Regions from separate parts of the Streptomyces sp. CC0208 genome, predicted to be linked through region 1. Evidence: riboswitches for the same ligand, from Rfam matches in the RefSeq annotation. Region 1 holds a riboswitch; the other holds the start of a gene.

What was found. Region 1 has a riboswitch for cyclic di-AMP ahead of D1369_RS10365 (M23 family metallopeptidase). Riboswitches for the same ligand answer to the same signal wherever they lie in the genome.
Region 2: it holds a riboswitch for cyclic di-AMP, as region 1 does, so the genes downstream of both, D1369_RS05345 (LysM peptidoglycan-binding domain-containing M23 family metallopeptidase) here and D1369_RS10365 (M23 family metallopeptidase) in region 1, are expected to answer to the same signal.

The regions. Positions count from the first base shown of each region.
Region 1 is NZ_CP031969.1:2,295,637-2,302,728, forward strand. Features, by position in the region: gene D1369_RS10345 (bifunctional GNAT family N-acetyltransferase/acetate--CoA ligase family protein) at 1-1,407, opposite strand, end outside; gene D1369_RS10355 (HPr family phosphocarrier protein) at 1,594-1,875, shown strand; gene D1369_RS10360 (GntR family transcriptional regulator) at 2,001-2,696, opposite strand; gene D1369_RS10365 (M23 family metallopeptidase) at 2,885-3,637, opposite strand; cyclic di-AMP (ydaO/yuaA leader) riboswitch at 3,651-3,808, opposite strand; gene D1369_RS10370 (pitrilysin family protein) at 4,021-5,409, opposite strand; gene D1369_RS10375 (pitrilysin family protein) at 5,406-6,800, opposite strand.
Region 2 is NZ_CP031969.1:1,144,714-1,151,805, reverse strand. Features, by position in the region: gene D1369_RS05370 (aspartate aminotransferase family protein) at 1-1,312, shown strand, start outside; gene D1369_RS05365 (XRE family transcriptional regulator) at 1,387-1,992, shown strand; gene D1369_RS05360 (DUF6126 family protein) at 1,989-2,111, shown strand; gene D1369_RS05355 (tyrosine-protein phosphatase) at 2,124-2,921, opposite strand; gene D1369_RS05350 (alpha-galactosidase) at 3,130-5,205, shown strand; cyclic di-AMP (ydaO/yuaA leader) riboswitch at 5,510-5,672, shown strand; gene D1369_RS05345 (LysM peptidoglycan-binding domain-containing M23 family metallopeptidase) at 5,677-6,615, shown strand; gene D1369_RS05340 (SGNH/GDSL hydrolase family protein) at 6,942-7,092, shown strand, end outside.

The DNA of each region.
Region 1 (7,092 bases):
GCGCGTGGCGCGGACGGCGTGGCCCTGCGGGGTGGTCCCCGAGCCCTGCACCACGACCAGGGGCTTCGCCGCCGCCGTACGCCTGGCGAGGCGGGTGAACTTGCGGGGGTTGCCGATGGACTCCAGGTACATGAGGACGACGTCGGTGTCCGGGTCGTCGTACCAGTACTGAAGGACGTCGTTGCCGGAGACGTCGGCGCGGTTGCCGGAGGAGACGAAGGTGGAGACGCCGGTCACGCCGGTGACGCCGCCGCCGCGCCGGTGCAGCCGGGAGAGCAGGGCGACGCCGATCGCGCCCGACTGGGCGAACAGGCCGATCCGGCCGGGGCGGGGGGTCTCGGGGGCCAGCGAGGCGTTGAGGCGGACGTCCGGGTTGGTGTTGATGACCCCGAAGGCGTTCGGGCCGATGATCCGCATGCCGTACGCGCGTGCGTGCCGCACGAGTTCGCGCTGGCGCTCGCGCCCTTCGGGGCCGCTCTCGGCGTACCCGGCGGAGAGCACGACGAGCCCCTGGACGCCATGTGCCCCGCACTCGGCGACGACCTCGGGGACGTGCTCGGCCGGTACGGCGAGGACCGCGACGTCGACGGGGCCGTCGATGTCCCCCACCGAGCGGTGTGCGGGGATGCCGTCGAGGTCCTTCTGCTCCTCGGGGAACGCCTTGTTCACGGCGTACAGGCGACCGGTGAAGCCGTAGTCCCTGATGTTGCCGAGCACGCTGCGGCCCACACCGCCGGGAGCCCGTCCGACGCCTACGACGGCGACGGACCCGGGGGTGAGCAGCCGCTGCACGGACCGCGACTCGGCGCGCTGTTCGCGCGCGTACTGCACCGCGAGCGAGCGGTCGGTGGGCTCCAGGTCGAACTCCAGGCGTACGACGCCGTCCTCGAAGCTGCGCTTCTGGGTGTACCCGGCATCGGTGAACACCTTGATCATCTTGACGTTGGCGGGCAGCACCTCGGCGGCGAAGCGCCGGATGCCGCGCTCACGGGCGACGGCCCCGATGTGTTCGAGGAGGGCGGAGGCCACACCGCGCCCCTGGTGGGCGTCCTGCACGAGGAAGGCGACCTCGGCCTCGTCGGCGGGAGCCGAGGCGGCCATGCCGTCGGCGCCGATGCGGTCGTAGCGTACGGTGGCGATGAACTCGCCGCCGACCGTGGCGGCGAGACCCACCCGGTCCACAAAGTCGTGGTGCGTGAAGCGGTGGACGTCCTTGGCGGACAGGCGCGGGTAGGGCGCGAAGAAGCGGTAGTACTTCGACTCGTCCGAGACCTGCTCGTAGAAGCTGACCAGGCGATCGGCGTCGTCGACGGTGATGGGCCGGATGCGTGCGGTGCCGCCGTCGCGCAGCACCACGTCGGCTTCCCAGTGGGCGGGGTACTCGTGCCGGTCCGACGCGCTCTGCATGGGCCCCAGCGTACGGCTCGCGTACGACAACGGCGCGAGGCAGTCTGTGGAGAACGCGCGAGGACGGACGTCGGACCGAGGCCGCGGTCCGACGATCGCCCCGGAGGGACTTCGGGTCCTCTCCGGAGACACTTCACGTGTGGGAAACTGGTCTAGACAACCTTGAGAACCGAAGGGCAGCATCACATGGCTGAGCGCCGCGTCAACGTCGGCTGGGCCGAGGGCCTCCACGCCCGCCCCGCTTCCATCTTCGTCCGGGCCGCCACGGCCGCAGGTATCCCGGTGACGATCGCCAAGGCCGACGGCAACCCCGTCAACGCGGCCTCCATGCTGGCCGTTCTCGGCCTGGGCGCCCAGGGCGGCGAGGAGATCGTCCTCGCCTCCGACGCCGAGGGCGCGGACGCGGCCCTCGACCGGCTCGCGAAGCTGGTCGCCGAGGGACTCGAGGAGCTTCCCGAGACCGTCTGATTTCGGGTCTCCCGAAAAGCACCGAGGGGCTCGTCCGAATTATCGGGCGGGCCCTTCGCTTTCCCTTTTGCGGGCAGCAGAAATACTCCCCCGCGAATTACTCTTCTTTGTATACGGCGCCCGTGTTAATGCCGCACACCCGTCACGTTTACAGGATGTTGCGAGGTCCTCACACGGTCCGCGCGCTCCGGCCCGGAGGTGAACCGCAGCCGGTGCACCACACCCGAGCGCTCGGTGTGCAGTGCCGTGATCGCCCGCGCTCGCTCGGCGTCCCCGCGTGCCACCGCGTCCACGATGGCGCCGTGCTCCGCCCAGGACTCCACCGGGTTGGCGGGTGCGTCCACGACGTACATCCAGGCGATCTTGTGCCGCAGCTGGGTCAGCATCGAGGTCAGCGCGGGGCTGCCGGAGGCCTGCGCGAGCGTCTCGTGGAACCAGCCCCCCAGGGAGCGCAGATCGTCGCTGTTGCCCCGCCTGGCCCGCTCCTGGCCCAGCCTGACCAGGCCGCGCAGCACCTTCAGGTGGGCCTCGGTGCGCCGCTGGGCGGCCCGGGTGGCGCCGAGCGGTTCGAGGAGCATGCGCATCTCCAGGAGGTCGGCGCCCTCCTGCTCGGTCGGTTCCGCCACGCACGCGCCCGCGTGCCGCCGCGTCACCACGAAGCCCTCGGCCTCCAGGGTGCGCAGGGCCTCGCGGACGGGGACGCGGGAGACGCCGTAGCGACGGGCGAGCAGTTCCTCGGTGAGCCGGCTCCCGCGCTCGTGGACACCGGCGACGATGTCGTCCCGGATCGCCGTGCATACCGAGTGCGCCGGAATACGCATGTCCGACCTCCGTCTTAATCCCCGTGAAACGTCGCCGATTGACGTGTGTTCAGTGACTCTATTGCAATGAGCGGGAATTTCCGACGGCGGACCGGAATCCAGGGATATTTTTTGGACAACGGGGCGCTGGAAACGACGAAACCCCGGCTCGGGGAGCCGGGGTCTCGCGGAGTGTGCGCGACGGGTCGTCAGACGTTCACGCCGTGCGACCGCAGGTAGGAGACGGGGTCGATGTCCGAGCCGTACTCCGGGCTGGTGCGCGCCTCGAAGTGCAGGTGCGGTCCGGTGACGTTGCCGGTCGCGCCGGAGAGGCCGATCTGCTGGCCGGGGGTGACCGACTGGCCGACCGAGACGCCGATGGACGACAGGTGGCCGTACTGGGTGTACGTGCCGTCGGCCATCCTGATCACGATCTGGTTCCCGTACGACCCGCCCCAGCCCGTCTCCACGACGGTGCCGCGGCCGACCGCGTGCACGGAGGTGCCGCTGGCGGCGTGGAAGTCGACACCGGTGTGGCTGCCGGAGGACCACAGCGAGCCGCCGGTCTTGTAGCCGGTGGAGACGTAGGAGCCGGAGATCGGGGCGACGAAGGCGTTGAGACGCTTGCGCTCGGCCTCACGGGCGGCGCGCTCCTTGGCCTCGCGTATCTCCTTGGCACGCGCCTCGGCCTTCCGCTTGGCCTCCGCCGCCGCCTTCTTCTGTGCGGCGGCCTGGGCCTGGGCCTCGGCCTGGGCGCCGAGCTGGTCCGCGAGGGAGTCGCCGACGGTGACGACGGGCATGAGACCGGTCTGCTCGACGGAGTTGTCGGCGGCGAGCGCGGGGGCGGCGACGACGCCGATGACGCCGGTGGTGGCAAGGGCCGCGACGCCTGCGGCGCGGGCGGTCGTGCGCTTCATGCGGCTGGGACGACGGTGCTTCCCGGTGGCGCAGGTGAACGCCATGTGGTGGCTGATCCTTTCCTTCCTTCTCGCCTACCGGGTTAGCTGACGGGTTCGGAGCAGGAAGGTCTCCTACGGACCCCCTCGCGGTGCGCGGGCGTCCGATTCACCCCAGGGACGGTGGGTCCCCGGCTCCCCTGGCTCGCGCCTACGGGGACTCGGCGATGACTGTCCGGTGCCGCGGGCGCGGCGCAGTGCCTGACGGACAGCCCAGAGGACGCTAAGCGGGCCTGCTTTCAATCCCCAAACCGATCAGGGTGTTTGTAGCGCATCCCACAGGGCAGACAGGCAACCTCCTGCCCAATTCGGACATCTAAGTGAGTTGGGTGTCGAAGGGGCCCTGGTGACGCTCGCGTCACCAGGGCCCCTTCGAGGCCTGGTTGCCTCTACTCGGCCGTCACGACCTTGACTTCGCCGATGCCGAGGGCTTCGACGGGCTCCTTGATGGCGGCCGCGTCGCCGACCAGGATCGTCACCAGCCGGTCCACCGGGAAGGCGTTCACGACGGCGGCGGTGGCCTCGACGGTGCCGGTCGCGGCGAGCTGCTGGTAAAGCGTCGCCTGGTAGTCGTCGGGCAGGTGCTGCTCGACCTGGTCGGCCAGCGTGCTCGCGACGGCCGCGGCCGTCTCGTACTTGAGCGGTGCCACACCGACGAGGTTCTGTACGGCGACATCGCGCTCCGCGTCGGTGAGACCGCTCTCGGCGAGCGTGCGCAGCACCTTCCACAGGTCGTCCAGGGCGGGACCGGTGTTCGGGGTGTCGACCGAGCCGCTGATGGCGAGCATCGCGGCGCCCGAGCCGTCCGGGGCGGACCTGAGGACCTGGCCGAACGACCGTACGCCGTAGGTGTAGCCCTTCTCCTCGCGCAGGACGCGGTCCAGGCGGGAGGTGAGGGTGCCGCCGAGGCAGTACGTGCCGAGCACCTGCGCGGGCCACACGCGTGCGTGCCGGTCCGCTCCGATACGGCCGATCAGCAGCTGCGTCTGGACGGCGCCGGGGCGGTCCACGATGACGACCCGGCCGGTGTCGTCGGCGGTCACCGGCGGCACGGGGCGCGGCTCGCCCGTGGAGCCGGTCCAGGAGCCGAGGGTGTCGGCGAGCAGCGCGTCCAGGTCGATGCCGGTGAGGTCACCGACGACCACGGCGGTCGCGGTGGCGGGCCGCACGTGCTTCTCGTAGAAGGCGCGCACGGCCGCGGAGTCGATGTTCTCGACGGTCTCCTCGGTCCCCTGGCGCGGGCGCGACATGCGCGAGTCCGCCGGGAAGAGTTCCCTGGAGAGCTCCTTGGCCGCGCGGCGGGACGGGTTGGCCAGCTCGTGCGGGATCTCGTCGAGGCGGTTGCGGACGAGCCGCTCCACCTCGCTGTCCGCGAACGCGGGCGCCCTGAGCGCGTCGGCCAGCAGACCGAGCGCCTTGGCCAGGCGGGAGGCGGGCACTTCGAGGCTCAGACGGACGCCCGGGTGGTCGGCGTGCGCGTCCAGGGTGGCGCCGCAGCGCTCCAGCTCGGCGGCGAAGTCCTCGGCGGAGTGCTTGTCGGTGCCCTCGGAGAACGCGCGCGCCATGATCGTGGCGACACCGTCCAGGCCGGCCGGCTCGGCGTCCAACGGCGCGTCCAGGAGCACCTCGACGGCGACGACCTGCTGGCCGGGGCGGTGGCAGCGCAGGAGGGTGAGGCCGTTGTCGAGCGTCCCGCGCTCGGGGGCGGGGAAGGCCCAGACCTTGGGCTCGCCCGCCTGCGGCTGCGGGTGGAATTCCATCGTGGCGAGCTCGGTCACTTGGCCGCCTCCTCGTTCTCGTCGCTGGCTTCTACGGTCGCCGCGGCCTGCGGGTCCTCGGCGGCCTCCTCGGCGCTGTCGGCGATCTCGGCCGGGGCGGTGGGCTCGTAGACGAGCACCGCGCGGTTGTCGGGGCGCAGTTTGGCCTTGGCGACCTCCTGGACCTCCTCGGCGCTCACCTCCAGGACGCGCTGTACGGCGGTCAGGGCGAGCTGGGGGTCGCCGAACAGGACGGCGTACCGGCACAGTTCGTCGGCGCGGCCGGCGACGGTGCCGAGCCGGTCCAGCCACTCGCGCTCCAACTGAGCCTGGGCGCGCTCCATCTCCTCGGCCGTGGGGCCCTCCTCGGCGAACCGCGCGAGCTCCTCGTCGATGGCGGCCTCGATGACCGGCACCTCGACGTCCCCTGAGGTCTTCACGTCGAGCCAGCCCAGGGAGGGCGCACCGGCCAGGCGCAGCAGGCCGAAGCCGGCCGCGACGGCGGTACGGTCGCGCCGTACGAGCCGGTTGTAGAGGCGGGAGGACTCACCGCCGCCGAGGACGGTGAGGGCCAGGTCGGCCGCGTCCGCCTCGCGGCTGCCGTCGTGCGGCAGCCGGTAGGCGGCCATCAACGCGCGCGCGGGGACCTCCTCCTCGACGACCTCGCGCAGCTGCTCGCCGATGATCTCGGGCAGGGAGCCGTCGCGGGGCGCGGGCTTGCCGTCGTGCGAGGGGATGGAGCCGAAGTACTTCTCGATCCAGGCGAGCGTCTGCTCCGGGTCGATGTCACCGACGACCGACAGGACGGCGTTGTTGGGCGCGTAGTACGTGCGGAAGAACGCGCGCGCGTCCTCCAGGGTGGCCGCGTCCAGGTCGGCCATCGAACCGATCGGGGTGTGGTGGTAGGGGTGGCCCTCCGGGTAGGCGAGCGCGGTCAGTTTCTCGAACGCGGTGCCGTAGGGGACGTTGTCGTAGCGCTGCCTGCGCTCGTTCTTGACGACGTCGCGCTGGTTCTCCATCGACTCGTCGTCGAGGGCGGCCAGCAGCGAGCCCATGCGGTCGGCCTCCAGCCAGAGGGCGAGCTCCAGCTGATGGGTCGGCATGGTCTCGAAGTAGTTGGTGCGCTCGAAGCTGGTGGTGCCGTTGAGCGAGCCGCCCGCGCCCTGGACGAGCTCGAAGTGCCCGTTGCCCTTGACCTGTCCGGAGCCCTGGAACATCAAGTGCTCGAAAAGGTGAGCCAGGCCGGTACGCCCCTTGACCTCGTGGCGCGAGCCGACGTCGTACCAGAGGCACACCGCCGCGACCGGGGTCAGGTGGTCCTCGGAGAGCACCACGCGCAGCCCGTTGGCCAGGCGGTGCTCGGTCGCTGTCAGGCCCCCGGTGCCTGCCTGGTCTGTGGCCGTGTGACCCATGGGCATGTACGTCCCTTCGATCGCGGTCGCGGTCGTCAAAACCGCGCTTTTCCTGCCGGTCCTGCCACTGTATGCAAGCGTGCGGACCCTCGGCGAAGTTCCCGGAGCACGTACGCCCACAGCGGATCGCGTAGCCTGCGGGCAACCGTGAGGGAGGCGCTGTGCGGTCGCCGGCCCGGGCGGCCCGGCCGGGCCCCGGCCCGGACTGTCAGTGCCGCGGTCCACAATGGTCCGCGTCAGATCCCGTTCACGCTTCAGCAAGAGTGAGCCAAAGGGCCGAAGTGAGCGACCC
Region 2 (7,092 bases), 1.2 Mb from region 1:
TTTGAACCACCAGCTCCCGCGCATGCTGCACACCATCGGCTTCGACAAGGTCTACGAGCGTGGCGAGGGCGCCTACTTCTGGGACGCGGACGGCAACGACTACCTGGACATGCTCGCCGGGTTCGGGGTGATGGGCCTCGGGCGCCACCACCCCGTCGTCCGCAAGGCACTGCACGACGTCCTCGACGCCTCTCTCGCCGACCTCACCCGCTTCGACTGCCAGCCGCTGCCCGGGCTGCTGGCGGAGAAGCTGCTCATGTACAGCCCGCACCTGGACCGGGTGTTCTTCGGCAACAGCGGCACCGAGGCGGTGGAGACCGCGCTGAAGTTCGCCCGGTACGCGACCGGCAAGCCCCGCGTCCTCTACTGCGACCACGCCTTCCATGGGCTGACCACCGGGTCGCTGTCGGTCAACGGCGAGTCCGGTTTCCGGGACGGGTTCGCGCCCCTGCTGCCCGACACCGCCGTACCCCTCGGCGATCTCGACGCCCTGGCCCGGGAGTTGAAGAAGGGCGACGTAGCCGCCCTGGTCGTCGAGCCGATCCAGGGCAAGGGGGTGCACGAGCCGCCGCCCGGGTATCTGCGGTCCGCACAGGAGCTGCTGCGCAGGCACAAGGCGCTGCTCATCGCCGACGAGGTGCAGACCGGGCTCGGCCGGACCGGGGACTTCTACGCCTACCAGCACGAGGACGGGGTCGAGCCCGACCTGGTGTGCGTGGCCAAGGCGCTCTCCGGCGGCTATGTCCCGGTCGGCGCCACCCTCGGCAAGGACTGGATCTTCAAGAAGGTCTACTCGTCGATGGACCGGGTGCTGGTGCACTCGGCGAGCTTCGGATCCAACGCCCAGGCGATGGCGGCCGGACTCGCCGTCCTGTCGGTCATGGAGAACGAGCAGATCGTCGCGAACGCCCGCGCCACCGGTGACCTGCTGAAGTCCCGGCTCGCGGCACTGATCGACAAGTACGAGCTGTTGGCCGACGTACGAGGCCGGGGCCTGATGATCGGCATCGAGTTCGGCCGGCCGAAGTCGCTCAAGCTGCGCAGCCGCTGGACCATGCTCCAGGCCGCGCGCAAGGGACTGTTCGCGCAGATGGTCGTCGTCCCGCTGCTCCAGCGGCACCGGATCCTCACCCAGGTCTCCGGCGACCACCTGGAGGTCATCAAGCTCATCCCGCCGCTCGTCGTCGGGGAGAAGGAGGTGGACCGGTTCGTGGACGCCTTCACGGACGTCATGGACGACGCGCACAGCGGCGGCGGACTGATGTGGGACTTCGGAAAGACGCTGGTGAAGCAGGCGGTGGCCAACCGGTAACGGCCCCACCCAAGGGCTTTTGCCTCTGAGGCAAGAAATTTGCCGCGGAGGCAAAGCTCCGGCTCAATGGAGGTATGACCTCCCCGGAAGCCTTCACGGAGCTGCCCTCGGTGGCTCCCCAGCTTCGCGCCCTGCGCCGTCGCGCCTCCCTGACCCTGGAGGCGGCGGCCGGCGCCGCGGGGCTGTCCCCCGCCCATCTCTCCCGGCTGGAGACCGGACAGCGCCAGCCCTCGCTGCCGATGCTGCTCGCGCTCGCCCGTATCTACGGTACGACCGTCTCGGAACTGCTCGGCGAGAGGGCCGCCGACCGGGACGCCGTGCTGCGCTCCGCCGACATGGAACCGACCGTGGCGGGCGGCTGGACCTACTTCCAGGCGGGCGCGGCCGGCCGCGGCATGCAGGCCCTGCGCGTGCAGGTCCCGCACGGCTCCCAGGGCGACATCGTGCGGGTTCACCCCGGCGAGGAATGGCTGTACGTCCTCAAGGGGCGGCTCAGGCTCCGCCTCGGAGACGCCACGCACCGGCTCGGTCCGGGCGACAGCGCGCACTTCGACTCGCTGACCCCGCACCGCATCGCCGCCCAGGATCCCGACGGTGTCGAGCTCCTGTTCGTCCACACCCTGTTGCAGAGTCCCACGGCCACGCTGTGCCTGGGCCCCACCCCTGGAGAGACGCCATGAGTGACATGGAGGAGAAGTTCCCCCGCGCCCTGTGGGTGCGCCTGATCATCTACCTCGCGGTCGGCCACGTCTTCGCGGCCTTCATCTACTTCCTCTTCGAGGTGGGAGCCGGGCAGTAGCGGCCGTCCGGCTCAGTCGAGCAGGCGCTCCCGCAGCCGCTCACGGATCTCGGGAGTCAGGCCGAGGCCCTCGCGCAGATACGCCTCGACCCCGCCCCATGTCTCCTCGATGGTCTCGAAGGCCGCCTCCAGATACTCGGCACGCGCCTCGAACAGGGGGCTGAGCAGCTCCATGACCTCGGGGGAGTAGGCGTCGGCCGAGGTGCTGGTGCGGCGCACCTTGTAGCGGCGGTGCTTGGCGTTCGACTCCAGGTAGTCGGCGACGATCGCCTCGCGCTCCACCCCGAGGGCGAGCAGGGTCACGGCGACGGACAGGCCCGCGCGGTCCTTGCCGGCCGCGCAGTGCATGAGGGCGGGCGTGCTGTCCTCGGCGAGGGAGTGGAGCACCCGGGAGTGCTCGGCGGTGCGTTCCTTGATCATCGTGCGGTAGGAGTTCGTCATGCGCTCCGCGGCCTTGCCGTCGCCGAGGAGCTCGCGCAGCTGCTCGATGTCGCCGTCGCGGACCATCTTCCAGAACCAGGTGCCCTCGGCGGGGTCGCTCAGCGGCAGGTTCACATTGGTGACGCCCGGCAGGTCGACGTCGGGGCCCTCCAGCTTCTGGTCCGCCGCGTTGCGGAAGTCGAAGATCGTGTGCAGGCCGAGCGAGGCCAGGAAGGCCGCGTCCTCCGCGGTCGCGTGCGCGAGGTGACCGCTGCGGAACAGCATTCCGTACCGCACCCGCCGTCCGTCCGCCGTCGGCAGTCCGCCCACGTCACGGAAGTTGCGGACACCTGCCAGTTCGGGTTCGGTCGACGGGATCTGCTGCGTCACGGGGGCTCCTCCCAGCCGGGCCCCGTCAGCGCGGCTCGTCGACGGGGCACGCTCTCGACGATACGACATGGGTTCCTGGGGCAATGAGTTGTCCACAGGGCCTGGCAATGACTTGTCCACAGCCGTTGCGACCAGCACGGTTGGCCCCTGATGATGTTGGGGCCTGAGTGCACCTGTTGGCACCTGTTCGGATCTGTGAGGAAGCACCATGCTGGAGATCGCCGAGAACGGCCGTACGTGGATTCTGTCCGGGCCGGCCAGCAGTTACGCCCTGCACCTCACCGCCGAGGACGAGCTGCTGCACCTGCACTGGGGTCCGAGGATCGCCCTGGCCGACGCCGAGGCCCTCGCCGTACGTCCGCTGCCCGAGTACTGGCCCTTCGAGTCCCCGCTCGACGGCCGCGAGGAGTACCCCGTCGAGGGCGGTCCCCGCTTCACCCGCCCCGCCCTGTCCGTGCGCACCGAGGTGCGGCGCGGCACCGAGTGGAGCTTCGAGGCGTACGACACCGAGGGCGACGAACTGCGGCTGCGGTTCCGCGACGACGGGCTGACCATCACGCTGCACTACCGGATGCGCGATGACATCCTGGAGCGCTGGGTGACCCTGGACAACCAGGGGCAGGACCCGGTCGAGCTGCTGCGCGCCGACTCCGCCACCTGGACCCTGCCCGACCGCGAGGACGGCTGGCGGCTGTCCCAGCTGCACGGCCGCTGGGCCGCCGAGTCCCTGCTCACCCGGACCCCGCTCACCTACGGCGAGAAGGTCATCGGCAGCCGCCGCGGCCACACCGGCCACCAGCACCTGCCGTGGGTGGCGCTCGACACCGACGCCACCGAGGAGCGGGGCGAGGTCTACGGTGTCGCCCTCGGCTGGTCGGGGTCCTGGCGGATCGCCGTGGCCCAGCTGCCCGACGCGCGCGTGCAGATCACCGGCGGCGCCGGCTACGACGACTCGGGACTGCTGCGGCTGGCGGCCGGGGAGTCCTTCACGACCCCTGTCTTCGCCGGCCTCTGGAGCGACGGCGGCTTCGGCGCCGCGAGCCGTGCCTGGCACGCCTACCAGCGGGCGTACGTCATCCCGGACGCGGACCAGGACCGGCCTGTGCTGTTCAACTCCTGGGAGGCCACGAACTTCGACATCTCCGAGGAGCAGCAGCGCACCCTCGCCCGGCGGGCCGCGGCGATGGGCGTCGAGCTGTTCGTGGTCGACGACGGCTGGTTCGGTGCCCGCACCAGCGACCGGGCCGGACTCGGTGACTGGGCGCCCAACCCCGACCGCTTCCCCTCCGGCCTCAAGCCGCTCGGCGACTACGTGCGCGAGCTCGGCATGCAGTTCGGCATCTGGGTCGAGCCGGAGATGATCAACCCGGACAGCGAGCTGTACCGCGCCCACCCGGACTGGGTGCAGTACCAAGCGGGACGGAAGCGGACGGAGTTCCGCAATCAGCTCATACTCAACCTCGCGCGCGAGGACGTCCAGGAGTACCTGTGGGAGCAGCTCGACACCCTGCTCTCCTCGGCCCCGATCGACTATGTGAAGTGGGACTTCAACCGCTGCTTCACGGACGCGGGCTGGCCCGGCGAGCCCTATCCGCAGCGACTGTGGGTCGACCATGTGCGCGGCTTCTACGCCCTGTTGGACCGGTTGCGGGAAGCTCACCCGGGCGTGGCCTTCGAGTCCTGCTCGGGGGGCGGGGGCCGGATCGACCTCGGGGTGCTGAGCCGCACCGACCAGGTGTGGACCTCGGACAACACCGACCCGCTCGACCGGCTTGCCATCCAGGACGGCTTCAGCCAGATCCATCCCGCGCGCGTGATGGCCGCCTGGGTCACCGACAGTCCCAACACCCAGCTCAACGGCCGGGTGAGCTCGCTGCGGTTCCGGTTCGTGAGCGCGATGGCCGGGGTGCTCGGAGTAGGCGGGGACCTGGCGGAGTGGACCGAGGAGGAGCTCGCCGAAGCCGGTCGCTGGGTGAAGCTCTACAAGGAGATCAGGCCCCTGGTGCAGCATGGCGACCTCTACCGGCTGCGGCCTCCGCGGGGCGGACTGAGCGCGGTGCAGTACGTCCGCGGGGGCGAGACTGTCGTCCTCGCCTGGCTTCAGGCGCAGAAGTACGGCGAGCCCGTCCCCTCGCTGCGGCTGCGCGGGCTCGACCCGACAGCATCGTACGAATGCCCCGAAACGGGCGAAGTTCACCGAGGGGTCATATTGCTGCATCACGGACTTCGTACCGGTTTGCGCGGCGACCTCGATGCGACGGTTATCCGACTGCGTCGCATCTAGGGCTTCTGCCCGAATTGGCGGCTTCCTTCCAACTCCTTCCGGGATGGGGGTTCCTGTGAATTCGTGACGTGAGGAGCGTCATAACCGTGACGGTGTGTCGCCCGTCATGTTCACGTAATTCACAGGTTTACCAAGGGGGTTTGGGTGGGAGAAGGGTGTCCGATTCACGCAGGGTGACCGGTAATTCGCATAGGGGATCAAGAGAAACGCTTACCCGGGCAACCTCTCACTTGTCCCTTTGCGTCTTGCTCGTTTACGTTCGCCACCGATCCGGTCGGACGCCCAATCCTGCCGCCGAACGGATTCCCCACACCCACTGACCCGTGTACGGCAGGAGCGGGGGACCCACAGGTAGAACTGCCTGTTCCGGTCTCCGGAACAGGCTTGGGGTTTAGTCGCGTCTCGGCGCGGCCGGGCATCTCCAGCCCGCACCCGACAGCTCACCTCGCAGGCGCCGGAGAGGAATTCGTCATGCCCGCGAAGGGTAAGCACCGCCGCCCGAAGTCCCAGCGCTTCGCCCGCTCGATCGCCGTCGCCGGAACCGGGGGAGCCGCTCTCGCTCTCCCGCTCATGGGGGCCACCGGCGCACACGCCGCCACCTCGCAGTCCGTGTCGGAAAAGGCCGTTCAGTCGATTCCCGTCACGCAGAAGGCCGTTGAGAAGTCCGCCGAAAAGGCGGCCGCTAAGAAACACGCGGCAAAGACCTCGACCGTGCGCATCTATTCGGTGCGGGCCGGTGACTATCTCTCGAAGATCGCCGACGAACAGAACGTGAGCGGTGGCTGGAAGAGGCTCTACGCCGACAACCGCCAGGCCATTGGCGACGACCCGTCGTTGATCCACCCGGGTCTGAAGCTCTCGATCGGCAAGAAGGCCAAGGCGGCCACGACGAAGAGCGGGTCCTCCTCGTCGTCCGCGGCGAAGACCGAGAAGGCCGAGCCGAAGAAGTCGGCCTCGAAGGCTACGACTGCCACCCAGAGCTCCACCGCCAGCAGCTCCAGCGGCTTCACCCTCCCGGTCGACGGCGCCACCATCGGCACCGGCTACCGCGTCGCGGGCAGCATGTGGTCCAGCGGCTACCACACCGGCGTCGACTTCGTCGTCCCGACCGGCACCTCGCTCAAGGCCGTCGGCGCGGGCACGGTCGTCTCCGCGGGCTGGGGTGGCGCCTACGGCAACCAGGTCGTCATCAAGCTGGCCGACGGCTACTACGCGCAGTACGCGCACCTGTCCCAGCTCTCCGTCTCGGCCGGCCAGACCGTGACCGCGGGCCAGCAGATCGGCCTCTCCGGCGCGACCGGCAATGTGACCGGCCCGCACCTGCACTTCGAGATCCGCACCACGCCGGACTACGGCTCCGACGTGGACCCGGTCGCCTACCTCCGTTCGAAGGGCGTCGCCGTCGGCTGACGACCCCCCCTGTGCCACCGAAGGCCGGACCCCGATCCCCGGGTCCGGCCTTCGGTGTTTCCTCATGGTCATTTCGTGGCGGCCCTGTGGCGGGCGCGCACGCCGCTACGTCGGACAATCCGGTGTGCGGCCCCTGATCCACGACTTCGAGGTGTGGCGGTCGCAGCGTCAACACTCCTGATGAAAGGGCTATTCCTGGTTTGGCCAACACTTTAGGAGTGGCTTATCTCACCGACCGTCAAGCCCTTCCTACGGTCGCGTAGGTCACATTCGAAGGTGAATCATGAACTGCTGTGGCAGACGATTCGAAGAATGACAGCAGCTCAGTGATCGGGTCGTACGTGGCGGTGGGGGACAGCTTCACCGAGGGCGTCGGCGACCCCGGGCCCGACGGGGCATTCGTCGGCTGGGCCGACCGGTTCGCGGTACTTCTCGCGGACCGGCGGCCCGAGGGCGACTTCAGGTACAGCAATCTCG